One region of the Serratia sp. JSRIV002 genome, then DNA from elsewhere that is predicted to be linked to it. Evidence: predicted binding sites of a transcription regulator. Region 1 holds the regulator's gene; the other holds the start of a gene.
What was found. The regulator PurR, encoded in region 1, represses purine synthesis genes. The targets are predictions, from matches to a motif close to CANGCAAACGTTTGCNTG.
Positions count from the first base shown of each region.

Region 2: a site for PurR is predicted at 1,941-1,958, ahead of carA (glutamine-hydrolyzing carbamoyl-phosphate synthase small subunit). Genes of this name have one in related genera too.

Region 1 is NZ_CP074143.1:2,835,945-2,841,424, forward strand. Features, by position in the region: gene punC (purine nucleoside transporter PunC) at 154-1,359, opposite strand; gene punR (DNA-binding transcriptional activator PunR) at 1,485-2,405, shown strand; gene purR (HTH-type transcriptional repressor PurR) at 2,438-3,463, opposite strand; gene KGP26_RS13400 (YnhF family membrane protein) at 3,788-3,877, shown strand; gene sodB (superoxide dismutase [Fe]) at 3,942-4,520, opposite strand; gene KGP26_RS13410 (C40 family peptidase) at 4,735-5,480, opposite strand, start outside.
Region 2 is NZ_CP074143.1:874,353-879,832, reverse strand. Features, by position in the region: gene carB (carbamoyl-phosphate synthase large subunit) at 1-550, opposite strand, end outside; gene carA (glutamine-hydrolyzing carbamoyl-phosphate synthase small subunit) at 569-1,717, opposite strand; gene dapB (4-hydroxy-tetrahydrodipicolinate reductase) at 2,187-3,008, opposite strand; gene ispH (4-hydroxy-3-methylbut-2-enyl diphosphate reductase) at 3,381-4,334, opposite strand; gene fkpB (FKBP-type peptidyl-prolyl cis-trans isomerase) at 4,315-4,785, opposite strand; gene lspA (signal peptidase II) at 4,787-5,293, opposite strand; gene ileS (isoleucine--tRNA ligase) at 5,307-5,480, opposite strand, start outside.

The DNA.
Region 1 (5,480 bases):
TGCCATCCACGTACGCAGCAGTTGCTGCAATAAGAACTTAGTATAACTGTTATTCTAAAAGGTCGTTTTTGAGTATAGGCTTGCCGAGGCGTAGACTCAACTGCAAATCGCGCTCGGCAAGAATTTTCATTAAGTGACTATTTACAGAGACAATTATGACACGGAGTCGGCACGCTTCTGCTGTGTCATCTGAGTTTCATCCGTTCCTTTCCCACGCTGGATCAGATAACCCAAGGCTGCCAAAAATACGGTAGCCACCATTACGGTAGCCGTGGCTAACAGCGGTTGGGCGATAAATGCCGAAACCAACAGGCTGGCGATAAAACATAATCCCAACTGCAGCGTGTTTTGCAGCGCAGCAGCTTTGCCACTGTTGTTGGGGAAGGGCATCAACGCATTGGCTACTAAAATAGGATAGCTGGCACCGTTTACTAACGCCATAAAGCAGAACGGGATCAGCAGAGTGGTCAACGTTGGCTCACTTAGCGTGGCGATCAGATACAACGCCACCATGCTGACACCGTAAGCTAACAGCAACCACGGCAGCAAGGTTTTGCCAGAGATGCGATTTAAGGCGCTACGGCAGCTATAACCCCCCAATAAGAAAGCCAGCGTTTGCGGCACATAGCTCAGACCAATATCGTTGGGGCTATACCCCATATCGCCGAGGATAAAGGGTGAACCCGTCAGCCAGGCGAAGAAGCCAGCAGAACAGGCAGCAAAAACCATCACGTTGCCGCTGAACACCGGGGATTTCAAGATCTGCATAAAACCAAGGCTGGGCTTTTTATCGGCGGAAGGGACCAGTCTGCTCCGGTCTTTCAGCAGCAAGGTGGGGATCAGCAGCAGGGCGGTGATCCCCAGCAGCACGGCGAAAATGGCCCGCCATCCCATATGGTTAAGCAACCAGGCACCCAGCAGTGGGGCCAGCGCCGGAGAGAGGGCGACCAGCGGCATAATGGAGGCGAAAACGCGGTTGGCTTTGCCATCGCGGTAGCGATCGACCACGATCGCCTGCCAGGTGACGGCGGCGGAACAGACGCCAATGGCTTGAATGAAGCGCAGTGACCACAGTTGTGCCACGTTCTCGACCCAAAGCATACCGAGACAGCCGATTGCGAACAGCGCCAGGCCAATCAATAACACGGGCTTACGGCCAATACGGTCGGACAGCGGCCCCCACAGCAACTGGGCAAAGGCAAAGCCTGCCAGGAAGATACTCAGGCTGGCGCTGATCGCCCCAGCGGAGATTTGCAGATCCTGCTGCATTGCGCCAAAGGCAGGCAGGTACATATCGGTAGCCAGATAGCCCAACATACTCAGGCCGGCCAGGTAGAACATAAATCCAAAATTTCGCATTGCTATTTCTCGTTAAAATTATGTTGTCGCAGGTTTTGAAGCGCCGGCAAGTGTATACGGCTGGATCTCTGCTTGTGAAACGGTAATATTTGCAAGGTGCTGTTAAAAAATTTGAAGGCAAACATATGTGGTCTGAATATTCACTCGATGTGGTAGATGCGGTAGCGCGGACCGGCAGTTTCAGCGCGGCGGCACAGGAGTTGCACCGCGTTCCTTCTGCTGTGAGCTATACGGTGCGTCAACTGGAGCAATGGCTGGCAGTGCCTTTGTTTGAACGCCGTCACCGCGATGTGGAACTCACGCCAGCGGGGGCGCTGTTTATTAAGGAGGCGCGAGTTGTTATCAAAAAAATGCTCGATACCCGACGGCAGTGTCAGCAGGTGGCCAACGGTTGGCGCGGGCAACTGCGGATTGCGGTCGATCTGATCGTCAAACCCCAGCGCAGCCGCCAGCTGGTGCTGGATTTTTATCGCCATTTCCCCGACGTGGAACTGATGGTACAGCCGGAAGTCTTCAACGGCGTGTGGGATGCGCTGGTCGATGGCCGCGCTGAGATGGCTATTGGTGCAACACGGGCGGTACCGGTAGGCGGCGGTTTTGCCTTTCGCGATATGGGCTTTATGAATTGGCTCTGCGTAGTCCATGCTAAACATCCGCTGGCCGCCTTGCAAGGAAAGCTGCGAGACGATCAGCTACGACCTTATCCCTCGTTGCTGTTGGAAGATACTTCGCGCAATTTACCCAAGCGTGTGACCTGGTCGTTGGACAACCAGCGGCGGTTGACCGTGCCGGACTGGGTTTCGGCGGTAGATTGTTTGCGTGCCGGGCTGTGTGTGGGCATGGTACCCGCGCATCGGGTATTGCCGTTGGTACAAAGTGGCGAACTGGTGGTATTACCACTGCATGAGCCTTTCCCGCCTAGCGCCTGCTGCTTGACCTGGCAGCAAAACGCCCAGTCTCCGGCCATGGCCTGGCTGTTGGACTATCTGGGCGACAGCGAAACGCTCAATCAGGAATGGCTCAGTGAAGAGGAGTCGGGTGCTTAATCGGGCGCAGTATTGCAGCGCCCCAACAGGAGTTAACGGCGGTAATCGACAAAAGGACCATCGGCAACTGAGCGGCGCTCGATGAGTTTTGGATGCACTTCAATCACCTGCGATTCTTCACGCTTGCTGATAATGCGATCCAACAGCATGGTAAAGGCCATCTCGCCCAGGCGCTCTTTCGGCTGGTGAATGGTGGTCAGCGCCGGGGTGAAGTAGCGGGCATTACGCACGTTGTCGTAGCCAATCACCGAGATATCCTGCGGTACACGCAACCCCAGCTCATCGGCGGCGCAGATCGCCCCCATGGCCATAATATCGCCGCCACAGAAAACGGCGGTTGGACGATGCTTTTGCGACAGGATCTGATGCATGGCTTTGTAGCCAGATTCAGGCTCGAAATCCCCCTGCACGATCCATTCTTCGCGCACTTCGATGTTGGCTTCCTTCATGGCTTTCAGAAAGCCCTGGTGGCGACCTCCACCGGTATTACGCGCCAGTTGACCAGGAATGGCACCGATGTCACGGTGGCCACGTTCGATCAGGTAGCGGCCTGCCAGGTAGCCGCCCTCGAAGGCATTGTCGATAATGGTATCGGTGAAGTCTCCGCGCGCGGTACCCCAATCCATCACCACCATGGGAATGTTACGGTAATCTTCCAGCATGCCCAGTAGCTGATCTGGATATTCTGAGCACATCACCAGCAAGCCATCGACGCGTTTTTGCGCCAGCATTGCCAAATAGGCTTGCTGTTTATCCAGATTATTGTGCGAGTTACACAAGATCAGGGTATAGCCTTTGCTGTAGCAGCTGTTTTCCACCGCTTCGATCACTTCGGCAAAATAGGGGGCCTCGCTCGAGGTGGCGAGCAAACCGATCGATTTGGTGTGGTTGACCTTGAGGCTGCGGGCCACGGCGCTAGGTGAATAGTGAAGCTCTTTGATGGCGGCCCAAACGGCCGTTTTGGTATCTTCGGCGACGAAACGCGTTTTATTGATAACGTGCGAAACGGTAGTGGTAGAAACGCCAGCGCGTTTGGCCACATCTTTAATCGTTGCCATGTAAAAAATGACTCCTAAACCCACATGTTACAGCATGTAAGTATGATGTTAATCGTTTGCCTGCGTAGATCCTTCCCCAGATAAGCGAAAACTGAGTTTTTAGTGCTGAAGTCGTAAATCGCTTGAACAGGGAGGGGCAGTTTATCGGTACGCAGTTGTGAACTGCGGATTTTGTCGCATATTGAAGAAAAGTGGAAGAGCTAATCGGTAATTATCAGCGGGGAAATCATAACAAGATTTTAATCACGAACTGTGGGAAAATGATTTGACGTATAAACTGTGTGGCTTATGCTCTGGAAAAGCCAATCTGAGAGGGAGTTGTATATGGATACCAATTTGAAGATGTCATTACTCACCACCGTGGGTGCTTTGGCAATGATTATTGCTTTCAGTTTTATTGCCGCATTGAACTGATCCGCAGCAGAAAAACAAAGGCGCAGCTTGATGCCGCGCCTTATTATTAGCTAGTTACCCGCCGTTAAGCCAGGTTTTCTGCCACGAACGCCCAGTTCACCAACGCCCAGAAGTTTTCCAGGTACTTTGGCCGCGCATTGCGGTAGTCGATATAGTAAGCATGCTCCCACACGTCAACGGTCAATAGCGGAACGTCTGCGCCGGTCAGCGGGGTTGCCGCATTTGAAGTGCTGACGATCGCCAGACTACCGTCCGCTTTTTTCACCAGCCAGGTCCAGCCCGCGCCGAAGTTTTTCACGGCGGCATCGGTGAACTGCTCTTTAAAGGCGGCGAAGGAGCCGAATGACTTATTGATGGCCTCTGCCACTGCGCCCGTTGGCTCGCCACCACCTTGCGGTGATAAGCAGTGCCAATAGAAGGTGTGGTTCCAGACCTGAGCGGCGTTGTTGAACACGCCGCCGGTGGAGGTCTTGACGATCTCGACCAGGGATTTGCCTTCGAACTCGCTACCTTTCACCAGATTGTTCAGGTTAACCACGTAGGTGTTATGGTGCTTGCCATAGTGGTATTCCAGCGTTTCTGCGGAAATGTGCGGTTCGAGAGCGTTTTTCTCGTATGGTAATGCAGGTAATTCAAACGACATTGCTTTCTCCTTTTATAGACAATACGCCTCTCCGACGCTGCAGGCCTAAGGGGCCGAGGGCGGAAAAACGCAATTGCACCACTTTTGTTATGGTTATTAATCTTAACAACTTTCCGAGCGAAAAGAACATCCAAAGTGTGCCAAGTGACTGATTGTTTAAAGTTGCAGCGGGTGATAGAGAGCACGGCCGAGCAGTTAGCTCAGCCGTGAAAGGTTAACGGATGGTGGTAGGGGTCACTACGCGGCGGGCACCAATGTAATGGTTTTGCCAATAGTCGTTATCTAACTGACTGATGCGAATTTCTTCACCGGTACGCGGTGACTGGATGAACTTACCGTTACCAAGATAGACGCCAACGTGATCGGCGGTGCCACGGTTGTTGATGCGGAAGAACACCAGATCGCCTTTCTCAAGCTCATTACGCTTGATCGGCGCTGCATCACGCAGGTGGTACATTTCGTTGGCGGTACGCGGCATTTTAATTTTCACCACGTCTTTGTACGCGTAATAAATCAGCCCGCTGCAGTCGAAGCCTGTACCAGGTGAAGACCCACCCCAGCGGTAGGGCTTACCCATTTGCCCCATCAGCTTGGCCATGGCGGTCTGCTTGGCGTGCTGATAACGTTTTTTGTGAGCGGCGGAAAGTTTCAACGGCTTTTCGCGGCCAGCCAATTTTGCCGTAGCTTTGCCTTCTTCACGATGGCGACCATAACCTTTTTTATAGCCTTTTTTAGGCGGAGTTACTTTTAGCTTGGCCGTTTTGGTTGCCTGGCTTTTGGTTTTAACGCTGGTGGTTTTTTTTGCGGTCTTTATCGTTGCTGGTTTGGTTTTTAGCGTTTTCGGAGGGGTGGCTGCCTTCACTTTTTTATTGGCTTTCTCCGCTTTCTTTTTCTTGCGGTCGTCTGGCCGGGCTTCATTAACGTGACTCTTGCGCTGCTCGGCAGAAACACGTGCCTGTG
Region 2 (5,480 bases), 2.0 Mb from region 1:
TATAGGCGATCCCGCCACCGGTGCCGCCCATGGTGAATGACGGGCGGATAATGCAAGGGAAGCCCACATCGGCGGCCACCGCCAACGCTTCTTCCATATTATGGGCGATGCCGGAACGCGCCGTGTCCAGGCCAATTTTCTTCATGGCGATATCGAAACGGCGGCGGTCTTCGGCTTTGTCGATGGCATCGGCGGTAGCGCCGATCATGGTGACGCCGAACTCGGCCAGTACGCCCTGACGTTCCAGCTCCAACGCACAGTTCAGTGCGGTTTGCCCACCCATGGTTGGCAGCACCGCATCCGGGCGCTCTTTCTCGATGATTTTACGCACCACTTCCCAGTGGATAGGCTCGATGTAAGTGGCGTCGGCCATTTCCGGGTCGGTCATGATGGTGGCCGGGTTCGAGTTAACCAGCACGACGCGGTAACCTTCTTCACGCAGCGCCTTACACGCCTGAGCACCAGAGTAGTCAAATTCACACGCCTGGCCGATAACGATCGGGCCAGCGCCGAGGATCAGGATGCTTTTTATATCTGTACGTTTTGGCATGGCTTTTCTGGCTCCTGATTATTTGGCGTTGGTACGGTAAGTCTCAATCAGTTCGATAAAGTGATCGAACAGCGGCGCGGCATCGTGCGGGCCTGGGCTGGCTTCTGGGTGCCCCTGGAAGCTGAACGCGGCTTTATCGGTACGATGGATGCCCTGCACCGTGTGGTCGAACAGGGATTTATGCGTGACCCGCAACGTGCTCGGCAGATTATTTTCATCAACGGCAAAGCCATGGTTCTGCGCGGTGATCATCACGGTGTTGTTATCCAGATCCTTCACCGGGTGGTTACCGCCGTGGTGGCCAAGCTTCATCTTCATGGTTTTGGCACCGCTGGCCAACGCCAACAGTTGGTGGCCCAGGCAGATACCAAATACCGGGATATCGGTTTCCAGGAAGCGTTTGATGGCGCTGATGGCGTAATCGCAAGGCTCTGGGTCACCAGGGCCGTTGGACAGGAAGATGCCGTCCGGAGCCATTTTCAGCACCACTTCCGCAGGGGTTTGCGCTGGCACCACGGTGAGGCGGCAGCCGCGATCCACCAGCATACGCAGGATGTTACGCTTGGCGCCGTAATCGTAGGCCACCACATGGTAAGGCAGTTCGCCCGCAGGTTTGGCCTCCGGCAAATCGCCTTCCAGCGTCCAGCTCCCCTGTTGCCAGGCGTAAGCCTCTTTGGTGGTGACCTCTTTCGCCAGGTCCATGCCTTTCAGGCCAGGGAAAGCTTTGGCTTTCTGCAGCGCCAGTTCGGCATCGGTGAGGTCGCCCGCGATGATACAGCCGTTCTGTGCGCCTTTCTCACGCAGCAGGCGGGTCAGCTTGCGGGTATCGATATCGGCAATCGCCACGATATTGTGACGCTTGAGGTAATCGGCCAGGCCCATTTCGTTGCGGTAGTTGCTGGCAATCAGTGGCAGGTCGCGGATGACAAGGCCTTGAGCATGAACAGCGGAGGATTCTGCGTCGGAATCATTGGTGCCGACATTGCCGATATGAGGATAAGTAAGAGTAACGATCTGGCGGGAGTAGGAAGGATCAGTGAGGATTTCTTGATAACCGGTCATCGAGGTATTGAAGACCACTTCCCCCACTGCCGTACCTTCTGCCCCGATGGCCCGACCGTGGAATTGGGTTCCGTCTTCCAGAACCAATAGCGCTGACTTAATCAAAACACCCTCCGAGGAATAATCAATCACAATATTTGCATATTAATTCAGATTTCACGCCCTAAATCAATGCAAAAACCGCCCTCAAGGCCAATTTTTGGCAAATTGGGCGCATTTTAATGATGAGCGTCCCGCTTGTCTAGATAAAGCGCCATTTTTTCCATTATTTTTGCTGACCTCAGGGTTTTAATGGGGTCACAGGCACAAAAACATCAGCAAACTAGGCCGAGTAAACGGTTGCGAGACACAGTGACAGAAAAAATAGCTTAAAACAGCTAAAATCGGTGTGGGGAGCAATAAAGACGACGGAAAAAACAGGATTAAGACTGGATAACGCCAACAAAAACAGATTACAGCATTAAAATTAATCGTAAGCCTCATTTTCAATGTTAAAAAAAAGGACAATAAAATTATTGTCCGATTATCATATCATTATGATCAACACAACCACATCACGATGGTGTTCAATAAATTATAACTGGTCTAAACCGAGCACGTCTCGCATATCAAACAGCCCATTATGCTGGTTTGAGATCCAGGATGCGGCACGGACCGCGCCATTGGCAAACGTCATCCGGCTTGAGGCTTTATGGGTGATCTCTACTCGCTCGCCAATATCGGCAAACATGGCGGTATGTTCACCCACTATATCCCCGGCACGAATGGTGGCAAAGCCGATGCTCTTTGGATCGCGCTCGCCGGTATAACCCACACGCTCGTAAACCGCACACTCTTTCAGATCGCGTCCCAAAGCACCGGCAATCGCCTCGCCCATGGCTAACGCCGTTCCTGAAGGAGCATCTACCTTGTGGCGGTGATGAGCTTCCACAATTTCGATATCGGTATAATCGCCCATCACCTTGGCCGCTTTTTCCAACAGCTTGAGCACCACGTTGACACCCACGCTGAAGTTGGCGGCAAACACGATACCAATCTGCTGCGCAGCGGCCTGAATAGCCGCTTTACCCGCATCATCAAAGCCGGTGGTACCGATCACCATGGCTTTGCCGTGGGCCACGCAAAACGCCAGATGGGCCAGAGTGCCTTCCGGGCGTGTGAAATCGATCAGGATATCGAAATCATTGACGACCTTTTCCAGGTTATCGCTGACGGTGACACCTACTGCGCCAACACCAGCCAGTTCGCCGGCATCTGTACCAACCAGGCTAGAACCCGGGCGCTCCAGTGCTGCACCCAATACCACGCCCTGTGCCTGCTGCACGGCCTGTATCAATTGGCGCCCCATGCGGCCACCGGAACCCGCAATCGCGATGCGGATGTGTGAATCAGTCATACTTCGCTCTCTTTTATGGTCAAAAGCCACTCCTCGGCTATGGGTTCAGGGTAACTTCCCCACCCTGTCACTACCAGAGGATTTGCTTACGGATTAGAAAATTATGATATGCCCGGTATGTTATCAGTAACGCTGTCAATTGATTAACAATTACCCGATAAGTGTCAACCGTCAGGTGCTACATAATCATGCACTATTTATGCATTGCGATGAATGGCGATAAAGTCGATTTTTGCTCATTCTGCACGCTAATGGGCGAGCTCAATACTGCGACACCTGAAACCTGATGCCGGTGGGAGCCATTAACTTCAGCTAGTTAAAACGCAAAACGGGAAGCCAAGGCTTCCCGTTACTTAATGATATTGGCAACGATCAGTCGATCTGCTTGATATCCATGCGCAGTTCTTTCGGCACTTCAAACACGATGTTCTCTTCACGGCCGCTAAGCTCATGCACATCCTTGCCGCCCAAGGCTTTCAAGCGACTGATGACGTCCTGAACCAGCACGTCCGGCGCAGAGGCTCCGGCGGTGACGCCAATGTTGCTGGCGTCTTTCAACCAGGATTCCTGAATGTCCGCCGCCGAGTCGATCAGATAGGCTGGTTTACCCACACGCTGGGCAAGTTCCGCCAAGCGGTTGGAGTTGGACGAGTTCTTCGACCCCACTACCAGCACCACGTCGGCATCACCTGCCAAGCTGCGCACCGCTTCCTGACGGTTGGTGGTGGCATAGCAGATATCGTCCTTACGCGGCCCGATAATATCCGGGAAGCGCTTACGCAACGCATCGATCACGTCAGAAGTATCGTCCACCGATAACGTGGTCTGGGTCATAAAGCACAGGTTATGTTCGTTCTTCACCTGCAATTGCCAGACATCTTCCGGCGACTCAACCAGGTACATGCCCCCCTCAGGGTTGCTGTACTGGCCCATGGTGCCTTCCACTTCCGGATGCCCGGCGTGGCCAATCAGGATTGCTTCGGTGCCCTTACGGCTGGCCCGAGCCACTTCCATATGCACCTTGGTCACCAACGGACAGGTAGCATCAAACAGCATGGTCAGATCGCGGGCTTTGGCCTCGGCCCGAACTGCCTGTGACACACCGTGGGCGGAGAAGATCAGGATCGAGCCATCCGGCACTTCCGCGATCTCTTCGATAAATACCGCACCGCGCTCACGCAGGCTTTCGACCACGTAGCGGTTATGTACCACTTCGTGACGGACGTAAATCGGCGCGCCATAAATCTCCAGCGCACGTTCTACGATGCTGATCGCACGATCAACCCCGGCGCAGAAGCCACGCGGGTTAGCCAGCAATATTTGCATGCGCTTCCTCCTGCTGCGGGTCGATCTCCAGCACTTCGATATCGAAGGTCACCGGATGCCCCGCCAACGGATGGTTGAAATCAACGGTGATCGAATCTTCCGCCACTTCGCGCACCACGCCAGGCATTTCACTGCCGTCGATGGCGGTAAACAGCATGATGGTACCGACATCCGGCACGCCGGTTTCGTTGAAGTCGCGGCGTGAGAAGAACTGGATGAGATCCGGGTTCTCCGCACCGAACGCGGCTTCCGGTTGCAGGGTAAACGCACATTTGTCCCCTACCCGCAAACCGATCAACTGCTGTTCCAACGGAGCAGACAGGCTGCCATCGCCCAGGCGGAACAGCGCTGGTTTGCCGTTGCCCTGGGTGGATTCCGCGGTCGTTCCATCTGCCAGTTTCAGCGTGAAATGCACCAGCACTGCGCTGTTGCCGTTAACCTGAGCCGTCATATCACTTACCTTCGCTGTTGACGCTTTTCTTCGCTGGCAAGAACCCTTCCAGCACGATCATGGCGGCACCGACGCAGATAAAGCTGTCCGCCAGATTGAAGGTCGGGTAATGCCAGTTGCCGATATAAAAGTCGATGAAATCGACCACAAAGCCATGCCACAGACGATCAAACAGGTTGCCGAGCGCACCGCCGATAATAAAGGCATAGGCGATATTATTCAGCTTCTGCTGGGCACTGCTGCGATACATCATCACCAGCAGCACCACCACGATGGCGACCGCAATACCGGCAAAGAACCAGCGCTGCCAGCCACCGTGATCCGCCAGGAAACTGAACGCCGCACCGTAGTTACGGGCGTAGTACAGGTTGATTGACGGGAACAACGGCTGGGTCTGGCCCAGCACGAAGTTACTCAGGATCCACTGTTTGCTGAAAAAATCCAGCGCCAGCACCACCACTACCAGCCATAGCCAGCGCAAGCCGGTCGAACTTATCGGTCTACTCATCAGGCGCTTGATCTCAGGCAAAGTTACGTTTTTCGCCGTCACCGGCTACGTTGGTCACACAGCGGCCGCAAAGTTCTGCGTGCTCCGCTACCTGGCCGACATCGGTGGTGTAATGCCAGCAGCGCGGGCACTTCTCACCATCCGCTTTGCTGAATGCAATTTTCAGCCCTTTCAACAGTTCACTTTG